Regions from separate parts of the Photorhabdus aballayi genome, predicted to be linked through region 2. Evidence: predicted binding sites of a transcription regulator. Region 2 holds the regulator's gene; each other region holds the start of a gene.
The links. The regulator CRP, encoded in region 2, controls carbon source genes, mostly activating them, when cyclic AMP is high. The targets are predictions, from matches to a motif close to ATGTGANNNNNNTCACAT.

Region 1 (4,898 bases), on a different contig from region 2:
AAGCTCCTGATAAAGAGCAATTACTGATCGTTAATCTATCCGGTCGCGGTGATAAAGACATATTTACTGTCCACGATATTTTAAAATCCAGAGGGGAAATCTAATGGAACGTTACGAGCAGCTATTTAAACAACTGGAAAGTCGTAAACAAGGTGCTTTTGTCCCCTTTGTCACACTAGGCGATCCAACCCCAGAATTATCGTTGAAAATTATTGATACTCTGATTGCAAGTGGCGCTGACGCTCTTGAGTTAAGTATTCCTTTTTCTGATCCGCTGGCTGACGGCCCAACCATTCAAAATGCTAATTTGCGTGCCTTCTCCTCAAATGTAACCCCCACGCTCTGTTTTGAACTATTAACAAAAATTCGGGCAAAATATCCTGATATTCCTATTGGTTTATTGATGTATGCCAATCTGGTTTTTCATCATGGAATAGACGAATTCTATCGCCGTTGCAAAAATGCAGATATTGATTCAGTATTAGTCGCAGATGTTCCTATGTCAGAATCACGGCCATTCCGTACCGCAGCTATGAAACATAATATTGCCCCTATTTTTATTTGCCCACCCAACGCAGAAGATGAATTATTACGTGAAATTGCCTCTTATAGCCGCGGATATACCTACCTATTATCAAGAGCGGGCGTAACCGGTATAGAAAGACGAGGTGAAAAACCGTTAAATCATTTAGTCAATAAACTACGGGAATATCATGCTGCACCACCGTTACAAGGATTTGGTATTTCAGAACCTGAGCAGGTAAAAGAAACGTTAGCAAGTGGAGCAGCGGGCGCCATTTCCGGCTCTGCCGTCGTTAGAATTATTGAACAAAATCTTTCTCAGCCGGAAATAATGCTGAAAAAATTAACTGAATTTGTATCAAAAATGAAGTCTGCAACACAACTGTAGTGTGAAAAATAACTGTAATGTGAAAAGTATTGTATAAAAATGGGGCAAAACCTGCCCCATACTTTTCATATCAAACAACCATGTCAAACAAACGCGGCTTTTTTATCAGAAGTGATAACCGGCACTAAACATAAATACCCACGGATCAATCCGGGTATCAATTTTATGATGCTGGTCACCCGCTTTAAATTTTACATCCGTTTCGATGTTTATCCACCATACAGAGGCATTTATTATCCAGTTTCGATCTAACGCATAATCCAGACCAACTTGACCGGCAACACCCCAGGAATCTTTCAGATCCAGACTATGCAAATTACTATCTTTAACAGCATCACTGCCATTAAATTTTTCATTAAAGAAAGTCGTGTAGTTTAGACCAATACCGACATAGGGGTGGAATCTATTTTCTTTAGAGCCGAAATAGTATTGCGCCATTAATGTCGGCGGCAAACTTTTTATTTTAGCGATATTCCCGACACCCGGTAAACTTACTCGGTTCTGGAAAGGTGTGCCAGCGAGTAATTCCACACCAATATTATCTGTAATCATATAACCGAAGGTCAAACCCATCTGAGTATTATTATCCGCACTAAGAGAACCTAAACCTAATACATTATCAGAGCCAGTATTGGGTCTGACAGTCGCACTACCTGCACGGAAAATAAAGTCACCCGCTTCATGAGCGAAAGCGAATGATGGTGCTAAAGTTGCCGCTGCTAATACAAATGCAGAAATTTTTTTCATTATTCGTCCCATTCCTGTGATTTAAAGTCAGAAAAATATACCCATATATTGGAAACTATGATCTAAGACAGATCACATCTTTTAAAAAATTTCAGTAAAACCGTATATTTATAATATTATTATTTCAATTAGGAATTATTTTAAATTGATCTAGATCAAAGTTTATTTATTATTAATCAGTTAGAAATCTTTTATTTATATATTTATTCAGATGTTTTATCTTCTCTCTCATTATATTTCCATTATGTTTTAATAAGGTTAATTTTATGTTTATTTTTATCTTAAAAATATAATGTGAAGAACTTTTTTCCGCCATCAATAATCACAGCTAACCATCAATTTATCCGCATCATCTCGTTTCTACTATCCACCTTTCCCCATAACAAGGTACAATCATCCCCTATGCATTGTTGTTTAACCTGATAGGAGCAGTCTTCATGCCAATCACGGCGAATACCCTGTACCGTGACAGTTTTAACTTTTTCAAGAATCAACTGTTAAGTACCCTGACCCTGGCCGCCCTAGCGGCTCTGGTTACCACCTTATTGGGGCACCTGTTTATTCCTGACAGCGAACAGATGAAGTTGCTGACAGAAGCAGAATTTACGTTTGCCACCTCAGGCAAGGCCGGTATTCAGGAGCTGGTGTCTCAAATGACTCCAGAACAACAGTCAATGATCATGCGGGCGGGAATCGGAACCATTTTCTCCAGTATGATTGGCAGCGTGCTACTGGTCGGTGGTGTACTGACGCTGGTCGCGGCAGTTTCAGAGGGAAATCGTATCTCTTCATTACAGGCAATTGGTTTATCAGCAACCCAATTACCGAGACTGTTCCTATTACTGCTTATCTGTACCCTGCTAATTCAACTTGGCTTAATGCTTATGCTGGTGCCTGGCATTATTTTGTCGATCGCACTGGCTTTATCACCCGTTATTATGACTACCGATCGTTGCGGCATTTTTGCTTCTATGAAAATAAGCTGGAAACTGGCATTTGCTAATATTCGCCTGCTGGTTCCGGCAATTCTTTTATGGCTGACCGCGAGGCTCTTGCTGGCATTTATTATTGACCGCCTAACATTCATTCACAACGAGATGGCAGGGATTATTCTTGGGGTGTTTAATAACCTCATTTCAGCCATTTTGCTGATTTATCTGTTCCGGTTGTATATGCTGGTTACCTCTTCACAACAAAAATCAATATAAAATAGCGATTCAAACCAAAAACCCCATAGCAATAAACTATGGGGTAAGCAGAATAAGCTAGTGATAACTGGATTGAGCTAAAATGCAAAAAAATTCCCTGTTTTTCAACAGGGAATTCTATAGAAAAGAGAGCTAATTAAATATCAATTAGCAAATTTCGGTTAGAACCGATAGCCGACACCAACTACCCAAGTGCCTACTTTAAGGTCACCCAATCTGGCGTCATCAAATTTTGCGTATTCATAGGATGTATCAATAGTCCAGTTTGGAACAGGGTTAAACTGTAATCCCAGTCCATAGCCAATAGATGTTTTACTGTGACTGAAACTCTCTGAACCAACAAAATCAGAGACCTTAACCTTTCCATGTGCAGCACCAACCAGACTGTATACGCTAACATATTCATTAAAACGATATGTAGGCCCCGCCATCAGGGAAACATAATCCAGACTTGATTCAGCTATTTTTCTGCCACCCAGATAATGATCGTAACCTAGATATGTATATGTAAGTGAACTAATAACACCCCAATTATTATCTAATTCGTAGCGGTATTTTAAGTTGAGGCCCTTTGGATGATCATCAGCCTTATCATCTCCAAACTTTGCATGACTTTGAGCATAACCACCAGAAATCGTGTGTTCAGCGGCATTTGCCGCAAATGCGAATACAGATAAACCTACTGCTACTACTGAAGCCACCAATGCTCTTTTCATTGAAAATCCCTAATGTTTTATAAAATTATAGAAAAGACTAATTACAAGGCGCGATTATTTATCAGCAATCAATAGAAAACAACTCAATCCCGTTTTTTGTTAAGTTTTCATTTAACAAGATAAAGTAATAACCGCTTCCCACCCTGATCAGGAGAATCTTCCCATCTTAATTGGCTGTTTTTCGTACTTATAGCATTTCATCACTTCACTATTGAGATAAAAAGCAAAAAAATTCCCTGTTTTACAACAGGGAATTTTGCATAGAATATACAGTGATAACTAATAAAGGAATAATCGTCAGATTACATTAAGCTAAACATGGACTAGCAATTTCAACTAAATACTAAATAGATATATGGACACTAAACCAACACAAATCTATAACTGGCAAAGTCGTCGAAAACATATATCCGGTTTTAATAATCCCTGATGAAAATCCGTACTCTCTATCCTCATTATTTCGATAGCCTTTAAATCAACCATCTAACAAGCTAACAGAGAGTTGGTGCTAACATTAATTTATTATTTTCAGTCAATTAATGGGATTTCTCAAATCACAAAAGTTGGACTGAATTCCCTTTAAAGGAACGACTACATTGGAAACACTATTTAGAATCGATAACCCGCACCAATTACCCAAGTGCCTACTTTGAAATCACCCAGTTTTGAATATTCATAGGATGCATCAATAACCCAATTTGGCATAGGGTTAAACTGTAATCCTAGGCCATAAGCAGCAGAGGTCTTACTTTCTTCATAGTCGTAACTATAGTTAATATCAAAAATAGAAACTTGACTATTTGCCTTTGCCTTTCCGTGTGCAGCACCAATCAGACCGTATACACTCACGTACTCATTAAAGCGATATGTAGGACCTGCCATTAAAGAATAATAATCTAAATCACCAGTACCAATCTTTTTACTACCATAGTAGTAATTATAACCCTGATGTGTTAGGGTGAACGAGCCGATAACACCAAAATTATTATCCAGTTCGTAGCGATATTTCAGGTTAAAGCCTTTTGGGTTTTCATCAAGCTTTTCACCATCGGCCTTCACATGACTCTGAGCATAACCACCCGAAATCGAACTTTCTCCAGCATTTGCTGCAAATGCGAATACAGATAAACCAACTGCCACTGCTGAGGCTATCAATGCCTTTTTCATTGGAACGTCCTAAATAGTTATTGTACAAGTAATAATGATTTTGCTTTGTTAAAATATACTTATCAAAAAACAAAATGTAACGTGGTATTAAATACTTAATGCCTCAATCACATTGTTTTTTAACAGGAAATCTTAAAATAAAGCAGGTAT
Region 2 (4,898 bases):
AAGCCAGGGAAGTGATGCATGGAAAAACTTCTGCTATTCACCACAATCAGCAAGGTGTGTTCAAAGGGCTTAACCGGCCATTAACTGCGACTCGTTACCATTCGTTGGTGATTGCCGCAGAGACATTACCTGCCTCATTTGAAGTCACCGCATGGAGCCAGCATAATGGCAACGTCGATGAAATTATGGGCATTCGTCATCGCACTTTACCGCTGGAAGGGGTGCAGTTCCATCCTGAAAGTATTCTCAGTGAACAAGGTCACCAGTTACTGAGCAACTTTCTGAGATATTAACCAGACACCGATAATTTCTTCATTTATCCATCTTTTTCATTTGCCCATCTTTGATTTTTTATGCATATTCAGTGAGTATAATTTCACTTCTGAATGGCGTATATATAAAAAACGGGTGGGAAAATGAAGGGACATACCGTAGTAGATAGAAGCACATACGATCAAGTTATGTTGCCAATTTATTCACCAGCGCAGTTTATACCGGTGAGAGGGCAAGGTAGTCGCGTATGGGATCAGCAATGGAAAGAGTATATTGACTTGGCAGGGGGAATTGCTGTTATAGCTTTGGGCCATTGTCACCCTGCGTTAGTGGATGTTTTGCAGCAGCAAGGGGAGAAACTTTGGCATATCAGTAATATTTTCACCAATGAACCTGCTTTGATTCTGGCGCAGAAACTGATTGATGCGACTTTTGCTGAGCGGGTATTTTTTGCCAATTCAGGAGCGGAAGCGAATGAAGCGGCATTTAAGCTGGCTCGTCACTATGCCATTACGCGTCACAGTCCCTATAAAACCAAAATTATCGCATTTCATCAGGGTTTTCATGGTCGCACCTTATTTACTGTCTCCGTGGGTGGTCAGCCAAAATATGCTGATGGTTTTGGGCCAAAACCCGCGGATATTATTCATGTGCCTTTTAATGATTTAGATGCAGTGAAGGCCGTCATAGATGACCATACTTGTGCTGTTGTATTGGAGCCGGTTCAAGGAGAAGGGGGAGTCACACCGGCAGCACCGGCATTTATTCATGGGTTGCGTGAGCTTTGCGATAAGCATCAGGTGTTGTTGGTGTTTGATGAAGTGCAAAGTGGGATGGGGCGTACCGGTAAGCTATTTTCTTATATGCATTATGATGTTACGCCGGACATCATTACCACAGCAAAAGCATTGGGAAATGGCTTCCCTATCAGCGCTATGCTGACGACAGAGAATATTGCGTCTGCGATGATGCCGGGAACTCACGGTACAACTTATGGCGGTAATCCGTTGGCTTGTGCAGTTGCAAATGTTGCTTTTGATATTATTAATACGCCAGAGGTTCTGGAAGGCGTTGAAAAACGCCATAGTTTAATAGTGAATTTTCTGAATGATATCAATCAGAAATATTCGATATTTGGTGAAATTCGTGGAAAGGGTCTGCTGATTGGTGCGGAACTCAAAGCGCCGTATCAGGGAAAAGCTAAAGATATTCTGCAACTGGCGGCTGCAAATGGCTTAATGTTGTTGAGTGCGGGTGGTGATGTACTGCGTTTCACGCCTTCGTTGATTATCAGTGAAGAAGAGCTTGCTCAGGGCATGGAACGGTTGGAGCAGACAATTAGTCAGTTGGTGTAATTAAGCACAAGAGAAATCAGCGCAGGATTATGCGCTGATTAATCAAGCGTTAACGTGTACCGTAAACAACGATAGTTTTACCGTGTGCGGAGATCAAGTTTTGATCTTCTAGCATTTTCAGAATACGACCAACTGTTTCGCGGGAACAGCCAACAATCTGACCAATTTCCTGACGCGTGATTTTGATTTGCATTCCGTCCGGGTGGGTCATTGCATCTGGTTGTTTCGCCAGATTCAATAAAGTTTGGGCAATCCGGCCAGTAACATCCAGGAAAGCCAGATTACCGACTTTCTCAGAAGTTGTTTGCAAACGGTTTGCCATTTGGGCAGATAAACGCATTAAAATATCCGGGTTTACCTGAATCAGTTGGCGGAATTTTTTATAGGAGATTTCAGCCACTTCACAGGCGCTTTTGGCCCGTACCCAGGCTGTACGCTCTTGCCCCTCTTCAAATAATCCAAGTTCACCAATGAAATCCCCCTGATTTAAATAGGAGAGGATCATCTCTTTGCCTTCTTCATCTTTAATCAAAACCGCAACAGAGCCTTTTACGATGTAGTAAAGCGTCTCTGCTTTTTCGCCTTGATGAATAAGCGTACTTTTAGATGGATATTTATGAATATGGCAGTGTGACAAAAACCATTCAAGAGTCGGGTCTGTTTGTGGCTTGCCGAGAACCATTCGCTTCATCCTCTGTTGTTATCGCTGCCTAAATAACACGAGAATCTAAAAGTTTCTCGTCAGGCTGGCTTATAAAGACACTAGCTTAACATATTAGTTTGTTGAAAAACCGACAGATAAGGGTTTTATATAGGTTATCTGAAATTTGAACCTTACGTATTGAGCTTAACCTATATATACCCGGCCCGCTTCTGTTTTTAACACAGGAAAAGGCTTCTGTCTTGTCTTGTATTGTTTCAGCATAATAAACTGCTCATTAGATTGCCAGTTTAATACTGAAAGAGTAGGCTTGGATGCAAAGAACGACTTAAGAGGTATTTATGCAAGCGCGGGTAAAATGGGTTGAAGGATTGTCTCTTTTGGGGGAGTCATCTTCTGGTCATCAGATCATGATGGATGGTAATGCTGGCGATAGAGCGCCGAGCCCAATGGAAATGGTATTAATGGCAGCCGGTGGTTGCAGTACGATTGATGTAGTTTCTATTTTACAGAAAGGCAGGTACGACATAAGAGATTGTGAAGTAAAATTAACTTCCCAACGTCGTGAAGAGGCGCCACGCTTGTTTACTCATATTAATCTGCATTTTATTGTTACGGGTAAGGATTTAACAGATAAAGCGGTTGAACGTGCTGTCATGTTGTCTGCGGAAAAATATTGCTCTGTTTCATTGATGTTGGGGAAATCAGTTGAAATTACCCACAGTTTTGAAGTTAAAGATATAGATTGATAAATTATTTCTTGATCAAAAAATAACAACAGGTAACTAATATCTCAGTTACCTGTTTTTTTAACTGAATAATATAAGATGCAAATTTTAAGTGCCGGATTTTCTAAATTTATCTCAGGCGCTGATTAACAAATCTTTTCCCCTTCCAGCAGTCGCTGTACCAATGGCGTCATAATTAATTCCATTGCTAATCCCATTTTTCCGCCGGGAACTACGATGGTATTAATGCTTGAAACGAATGAGCCTTGTAACATTGCTAGCAAGTATGGGAAATCAATTTGAGTCAGATCACGGAAGCGGATGACAATGAAACTTTCATCCAATGATGGAATGGCTTTAGCTGAAAATGGATTGGATGTATCAACGGTAGGGACACGTTGGAAGTTGATATGTGTTCGTGAGAATTGTGGCGTAATGTAGTTGATATAATCATCCATAGAACGCACGACGGAATCCATCACGGCTTCCTGTGAATGCCCCCGTTCTCCGGTATCGCGGATGAGTTTCTGTATCCATTCAAGATTGACAATCGGCACGACGCCCACTAGCAGATCAACATGACTGGCGACATTATGCTGTGGTGTGACAACGCCGCCGTGCAGACCTTCATAAAACAGCACATCGGTCTGCTTAGGTAAAGATTCCCACGGCGTAAATGTACCGGGGAGCTGGTTGTAAGGGACGGCGTCGTCATAGGTATGGAGGTACTTGCGCCGGCGGCCTTCACCGGTTTCACCATAGTCAATCATGGTTTTTTCCAGCATGCCAAAATCATTGGCTTCTGGCCCAAAATAACTGATATGTCTGCCTTGCTCCTTGGCTTTACGGATTGCGGCATCCATTTCAGGACGGGTGTAACGGTGGAAACTATCTCCCTCTATCTGTGCTGCGCTGATGTTAAGTTGCTGGAAAATCTTACGGAAAGCTAAACTGGTGGTGGTAGTTCCGGCGCCACTGGAGCCGGTAATTGCAATAATCGGATGTTTGGCGGACATACAGTAAACTCCATAATATTAAGGATGGAACATTTTTTTTGGCACAATATTGATGCTCTCATGCAGTTCAGACCACACCAGCATAACATCTCCCCGTTCCAACTGACGGCGTATGTCAGCGACCTTCTGCTCCAGCGATTTTTCATCTTCGCCATAGTCAGTGCCTTCCCGCAGGACAAAGCTCTCTATCAAATTTAGCAGAGTTTCTGGCTCCAGTTGTTGCCACGGAATAATCATTGTGGTTGCTCCAGATAAGATGACAGCCAACTTGGGATGCGTTGTTCCAGCCACATTTGTGGTTTCTTCAACGAACCGCTGACAAAGCCGACATGTCCACCATATTCTGTCATTTGGTATTCAATATTTTTAGGTAACATTTTGAGATCAGGGACAACTTCCGGCGCCATAAAGGGATCGTCTTTAGCATGAATAATCAGCAGCGGCACAGTAATATCAGGCAGACGCGGTAGAGCGCTGCACTGGCGGTAGTAGTCCGCTGCATTTTTAAAGCCGTGGATTTTTGCGGTCACAATTTCATCAAATTCTCGAATATGTTTCAATCTTTTTACCTGAGACAGATTGATAGGGAGTGAGCCGGGGTAACGTAACAATTTACGGGTGGCATTACGTTTCAGGCTATTCAGTAAATAGCGTTCATAAACCTGAGAAAATCCTTTTTCTATCCGCAGGGAACAGGCTTCCAACATCAAAGGGGCGGAAACAATGACGGCAGCATTGATCTGGGCGTTGGTTTTTTCTTCTGCCAGATAGCAGGCTAGCATATTACCGCCGACTGAATAACCTACGGCTGAGGTGGGTGCATCACCGTAGGTCTGTTTTAACCAGCTCAGAAAATAACGGGCAT
Region 3 (4,898 bases), on a different contig from region 2:
TAACTTTGTTGAGCATTGTCGCCGCTCAATAATAAGTATTTAATTTTGTCGCTGTTATAGGCATTAATAGCTCCCTGAATACGGTACATATAGTACTGATTTGGGGCGCCAGAGAGGTAATATTTGGCAGTACCAAGTACTATACCTACTTCACGTTCAGGAAGTTGTTTGAGATCATCAAAGACATAAGGGGCTGTTTTCCAGCTAATCCAGCGGTCAAGTGCAATAGCTGTCAGTATCAGCATCCCTGTGATGAATAACAGACTAGTTATCAGGCGCTTCCACATGCTTTTGCCTTTTTATACACATTAATGACTGAATTTGTTAAAGGCTACTTTACCTGAAATTTCTAAGCAAGTTTTCTCTCTGAGAAAAAGCTTGTTAGTAAAAGTAAACTAACAAGCTTTTTAGGTATTTTTAGCGATAAAAATCAGAATGAAGTGCGTTTATACACGCGATATTCAGGTTTCCAGAAGTTGCGTTCAATCGCTTCATCCAGTGCGCCATCTGAGGTAACAGTGGCAACGCCCTGTATTTGTGCCTCTTTGGCGACTTGTTTAGCAATTTTGCGTGATACGTCCTGAATATCATCAATAAGCGGCAGTAACGGGCCTTGTCCCTGTTGGGCTAAGGGGGAACAATCCGCCAGTGTTCGACTTGCTGCCATTAACATACCGTCAGTAACCAGTTTGGCCCCTGACGCAATGACACCCAGACCAATCCCAGGGAAGATATAGGCGTTGTTACATTGAGCAATCGGATATTCCTGATCTTTGTATTTTACCGGATTAAATGGGCTACCTGTCGCCACCAGAGCGGCGCCATCTGTCCAGTTGATGATATCTTCTGGACGGGCTTCAACGCGAGAAGTTGGATTCGATAACGGCATGACGATTGGACGTTCACAGTGTTTATGCATCTCACGGATGATCTCTTCTGTAAACAAACCTGACTGACCTGAAACACCAATCAATACCGTCGGTTTAGCATTACGGACAACATCGAGCAACGAGATGGCATCGCTGTTTACATCCCATTGAGTCAATGAGTCGCTTTTCTGTACCAGCTTATTCTGGAAATCCAACAGATTTGGCAGTTTGTCTGTCAATAAACCGAACCGGTCAACCATGAAAATACGGGCACGAGCCTGTTCTTCGCTTAAACCTTCGGATTTCATCTGGGCGACGATCTGTTCTGCAATGCCGCAACCGGCGGAACCCGCGCCAAGGAAGGTAACTGTTTGATCTTTCAATTGACGGCCAGCCGCGTGGCTAGCGGCAATTAAGCTCCCTAATGTAACGGCGGCGGTTCCCTGAATATCATCATTAAAGCAGCAAACCTCATGGCGATAGCGATCAAGCAGAGGCATGGCATTTTTTTGGGCAAAATCTTCAAATTGCAGCAGCACATTCGGCCAACGGCGTTTAACAGCCTGAATAAATTCATCTACGAATTCATCATACTCTTCACCGGTGATGCGCGGATGACGCCAGCCCATATATAACGGATCATTCAGGCGCTGTGGGTTATTGGTGCCGACATCCAGGACAACTGGCAGTGTATAAGCTGGGCTAATACCACCGCAGGAGGTATACAAGGAGAGCTTACCGATAGGAATACCCATACCGCCAATGCCTTGGTCGCCTAAACCAAGGATACGTTCGCCATCGGTAACCACGATGACTTTGACATTTTGCTTGGTTGCATTTTGCAGCATGTCATCAATATGGGCTTTGTTGGGATATGAGATGAACAGGCCGCGGGCGCGACGGTAAATATCGGAAAAGTGCTCACAAGCTTCACCAACGGTTGGGGTGTAGATGATTGGCATCATTTCGTTCAAATGTGCATCCAGCAGGCGATAGAACAGGGTTTCGTTAGTGTCCTGAATATTTCGCAGATAAATGTGCTTATCTGCGTCATTTTTAAAATCAAGATACTGTCGATAAGCACGTTCAGCTTGTTCTTCGATGGTTTCGACCGCTTCCGGTAATAAACCGTAAAGATTAAAGTTGCTGCGTTCTTCTTCAGTAAAAGCGCTGCCTTTATTCAGCAGGGGGAATTCCAACAGAATTGGGCCAGCATAGGGAATATATAATGGACGTTTACTTTCGTGTTCCAGTTCCATGAATCTTACTCTTTGAACTAAATGGATAAACAAGGTTAGCTTAGATCCTAAGAGATAGGAAAAATATGTACAGTAAATGTTACTTAATTAGAGGTATTATGAGCTAAAATGAGAGATAACATCCAGATTTGGCTAATAAAATGTTACGGTAATTGTTTTTTATAGCGGAAAACCCTCTATCTGCATAGAAGGTTTTCCGCTAAATTCAGAAAGTGTAGTAATCAAATTTGCTGCAACCGAGTGCGGCAAGTATGGATTGAGTCGCACTCCGTTGGGATAAATCACAGTGTTTTCCCTCAACCAACACGGCTCTGTCGATAGCCAGGCAATCACCACCAGAAATGTTCATCAGAATCAGCGCTGCTTGTAATGGCGGTAAGCTTGGGTTAAATGCGGCATTTTCTGCATAACGCCCAGGATAAATTTTTCCATCTTTTCCCAAAAGCGCGGTACCACTGTAGGAATTACTGTATGGAGCATAGCTCTGGTTTGCTGCATCTAGCGCAGTCAGTACTAATTTATCCGTGGTTTCTAGTTTATAACCATGATTGACCGGGTCCATCAACAAAGTCTTGATGCCCAGATCGTTTGGGCCAAAAGAATCTGGCAGATAATGACCTAATGTTGAATGTACCTGCTTTGGCAGGTGAATCTCTAATTGGGCGCCACTATTAAGTTCATTCATAAATTGACGGCAGTGCCCGCACGGAGAGTAGTTCACAGTAACAGATGCCAGTCTTTTCTCGCCCAATAACCAAGCGTGAGTAATCGCACACTGTTCTGCATGAATCGTTTGCTGTAGCGGCACGCCCGCAAATTCCATATTCGCGCCAAAATAGAGGTTTCCGCTTTCACCGCGGGCAATGGCGCCAACATTAAAATGGGATATTGGTGTTAGGGAACATGCCGCTGCGAGTGGCAACAGGGCGACAGCTAGGGTGTTATCATCAAAACCACAGGTTTTCTTAATAGATTCAGCTTGCTCAGCAGTAAGCATGGCAGGAAAGTCGTTGTTTCCTGCGTAAGGTAAGAGAGCATCCTGTAGTTTAGAGGGTAATTGTACCCAGATAGGGTGAAAACGAGCTTGCATAGCGTGATCTCCGAATTAACTTAAGATCATTCTAAGTTGTCTGATTAGATTTGTAATGTGATAAATGTCATATGGATGGATGAGACTTATGTAATTGAAGTTGGTAATTAAGCGATTATTATCAAATTTCCTAAAGATAAACTAGCTAAATAGGTATAGCAGCACCGGGAATACAAAGGGGGCTGTTAGTGAAGTAATGATACCGCAGGTCATCAATGCCAATGAGCTGTATGCGCCTTCAACAAAATTGACCTCCGCACAGCGGGCAGTACCTAAAGCATGTGATGCCGTTCCCATTGCCAGGCCGCGGGATGCTTTAGTTTTTACCTGTAACAGATCGAACAGGTTGTGACCAAATATTGCCCCGAAAATGCCGACAAAAATGACGCAAGCAGCACTGATTGCAGGAATACCGCCAATAGCATCTGCTACTGCCATTGCTATTGGTGTTGTGACGGATTTAGGTAATATCGAAGCGGCCATTTCAGGCGTTGCGCCCATCCATAAGGCAATAGCAGCGCCTGTCACCATAGCGACAATACTGCCGATAAAACAGATGCTGATAATGGACTTCCATTGGGCTCGGATCTGATGTAGCTGCTCATATAAAGGAAATGCTAGCGCAACCACTGCGGGTTGGAGTAGATCATTTAGCATTCGGCTGCCGGCAAAATAGTGTTCATAAGGCGTGTGGGTGATTAATAATATTGGAATAATGATGGCGATAGAAACCAATAAGGGGTTCAGTACGGGAATTTTGAATCGTAATGAAAGTTTTCTTGCGGTGTAGAATACAATCAATGTTAATGGCAGTGACCACCAAATATGACTTAACATTTTTATTTCTCTTGTTTCTGTTGTTCACTCTTAATTTCTGAGGCGGAACTCATAATTGGACGTTCACGATGAACATAGTGGGAACTGTAAGCAACGATAATCATAACAACTACGGTACTGATCAGGCATGAAAAAACAATTGGAATTATCTGTTGGCTGAGTTGATCGTAATAATTGATCACGCCCACACCGATAGGCAGAAACAATAAAGTCATATTTTTTAGTAACAAACTACAACCTGGTTTTGCCCAATGAACAGGAATGAGTTGGAAAGATAATAAAACGAACAAGATCAACATGCCGATAATACTGCCGGGAATGATGATGGGTAATAGGGAAGAAATGGCATTACCTGTCATCAAACACAAATAAATCAGAACAAATGCTCGTAGGTACTGCCAACCAATAATCAGTACTTCACGAAACGACATAACAAAATCCCTAATTCTGGTGAAGTATTCATCATACAATTAACCTTGAGAATGTGCCATCCTTTCCTTCGAAAGGATGACAGAAATTTCGGCGGTTCTGGATTACAGCCCCGATAAAATGATTAGCAAGATTGGTAATGTGTGGTTTGATTTAATACGAGGTTTTCTAGAAAAAAGTGAACTTTATGATAGCGTTGAAGTCCAACCATACGAAAACATACGCTATGGAAAAAATAGTAATTTAATCAATTGCAGGTTGGAATACAACTCGCAGATATATTATATGGGAATAACCATGCAAATTTGTAGGATGAATTATAACGACCTGTCCGATAATGGACGAAAGGCTAAATTTCATTGTTATGGCGTTGGTATATTTGACGTTTTCTCTGGTCAAGATCCATACGTCAAC

Region 1: the regulator CRP is predicted to act here: its motif matches at 1,801-1,818, upstream of ompW (outer membrane protein OmpW).
Region 3: the regulator CRP is predicted to act here: its motif matches at 3,274-3,291, upstream of cdd (cytidine deaminase).

What each region holds. Positions count from the first base shown of each region.
Region 1 covers NZ_JAPFCD010000001.1:263,281-268,178, reverse strand. The annotation lists gene trpB (tryptophan synthase subunit beta) at 1-104, shown strand, start outside; gene trpA (tryptophan synthase subunit alpha) at 104-910, shown strand; gene ompW (outer membrane protein OmpW) at 1,016-1,657, opposite strand; gene OO184_RS01025 (YciC family protein) at 2,095-2,865, shown strand; gene OO184_RS01020 (Ail/Lom family outer membrane beta-barrel protein) at 3,027-3,581, opposite strand; gene OO184_RS01015 (Ail/Lom family outer membrane beta-barrel protein) at 4,191-4,748, opposite strand.
Region 2 covers NZ_JAPFCD010000050.1:11,248-16,145, reverse strand. The annotation lists gene OO184_RS19505 (aminodeoxychorismate synthase component II) at 1-293, shown strand, start outside; gene argD (bifunctional acetylornithine/succinyldiaminopimelate transaminase) at 417-1,628, shown strand; gene crp (cAMP-activated global transcriptional regulator CRP) at 1,678-2,310, opposite strand; gene OO184_RS19490 (OsmC family protein) at 2,631-3,038, shown strand; gene OO184_RS19485 (phosphoribulokinase) at 3,164-4,033, opposite strand; gene OO184_RS19480 (YheU family protein) at 4,052-4,270, opposite strand; gene OO184_RS19475 (hydrolase) at 4,267-4,898, opposite strand, start outside.
Region 3 covers NZ_JAPFCD010000057.1:14,400-19,297, reverse strand. The annotation lists gene sanA (outer membrane permeability protein SanA) at 1-287, opposite strand, end outside; gene OO184_RS20625 (NAD-dependent malic enzyme) at 431-2,128, opposite strand; gene cdd (cytidine deaminase) at 2,334-3,218, opposite strand; gene OO184_RS20615 (CidB/LrgB family autolysis modulator) at 3,360-4,055, opposite strand; gene OO184_RS20610 (CidA/LrgA family protein) at 4,058-4,486, opposite strand; gene OO184_RS20605 (tlde1 domain-containing protein) at 4,563-4,898, shown strand, end outside.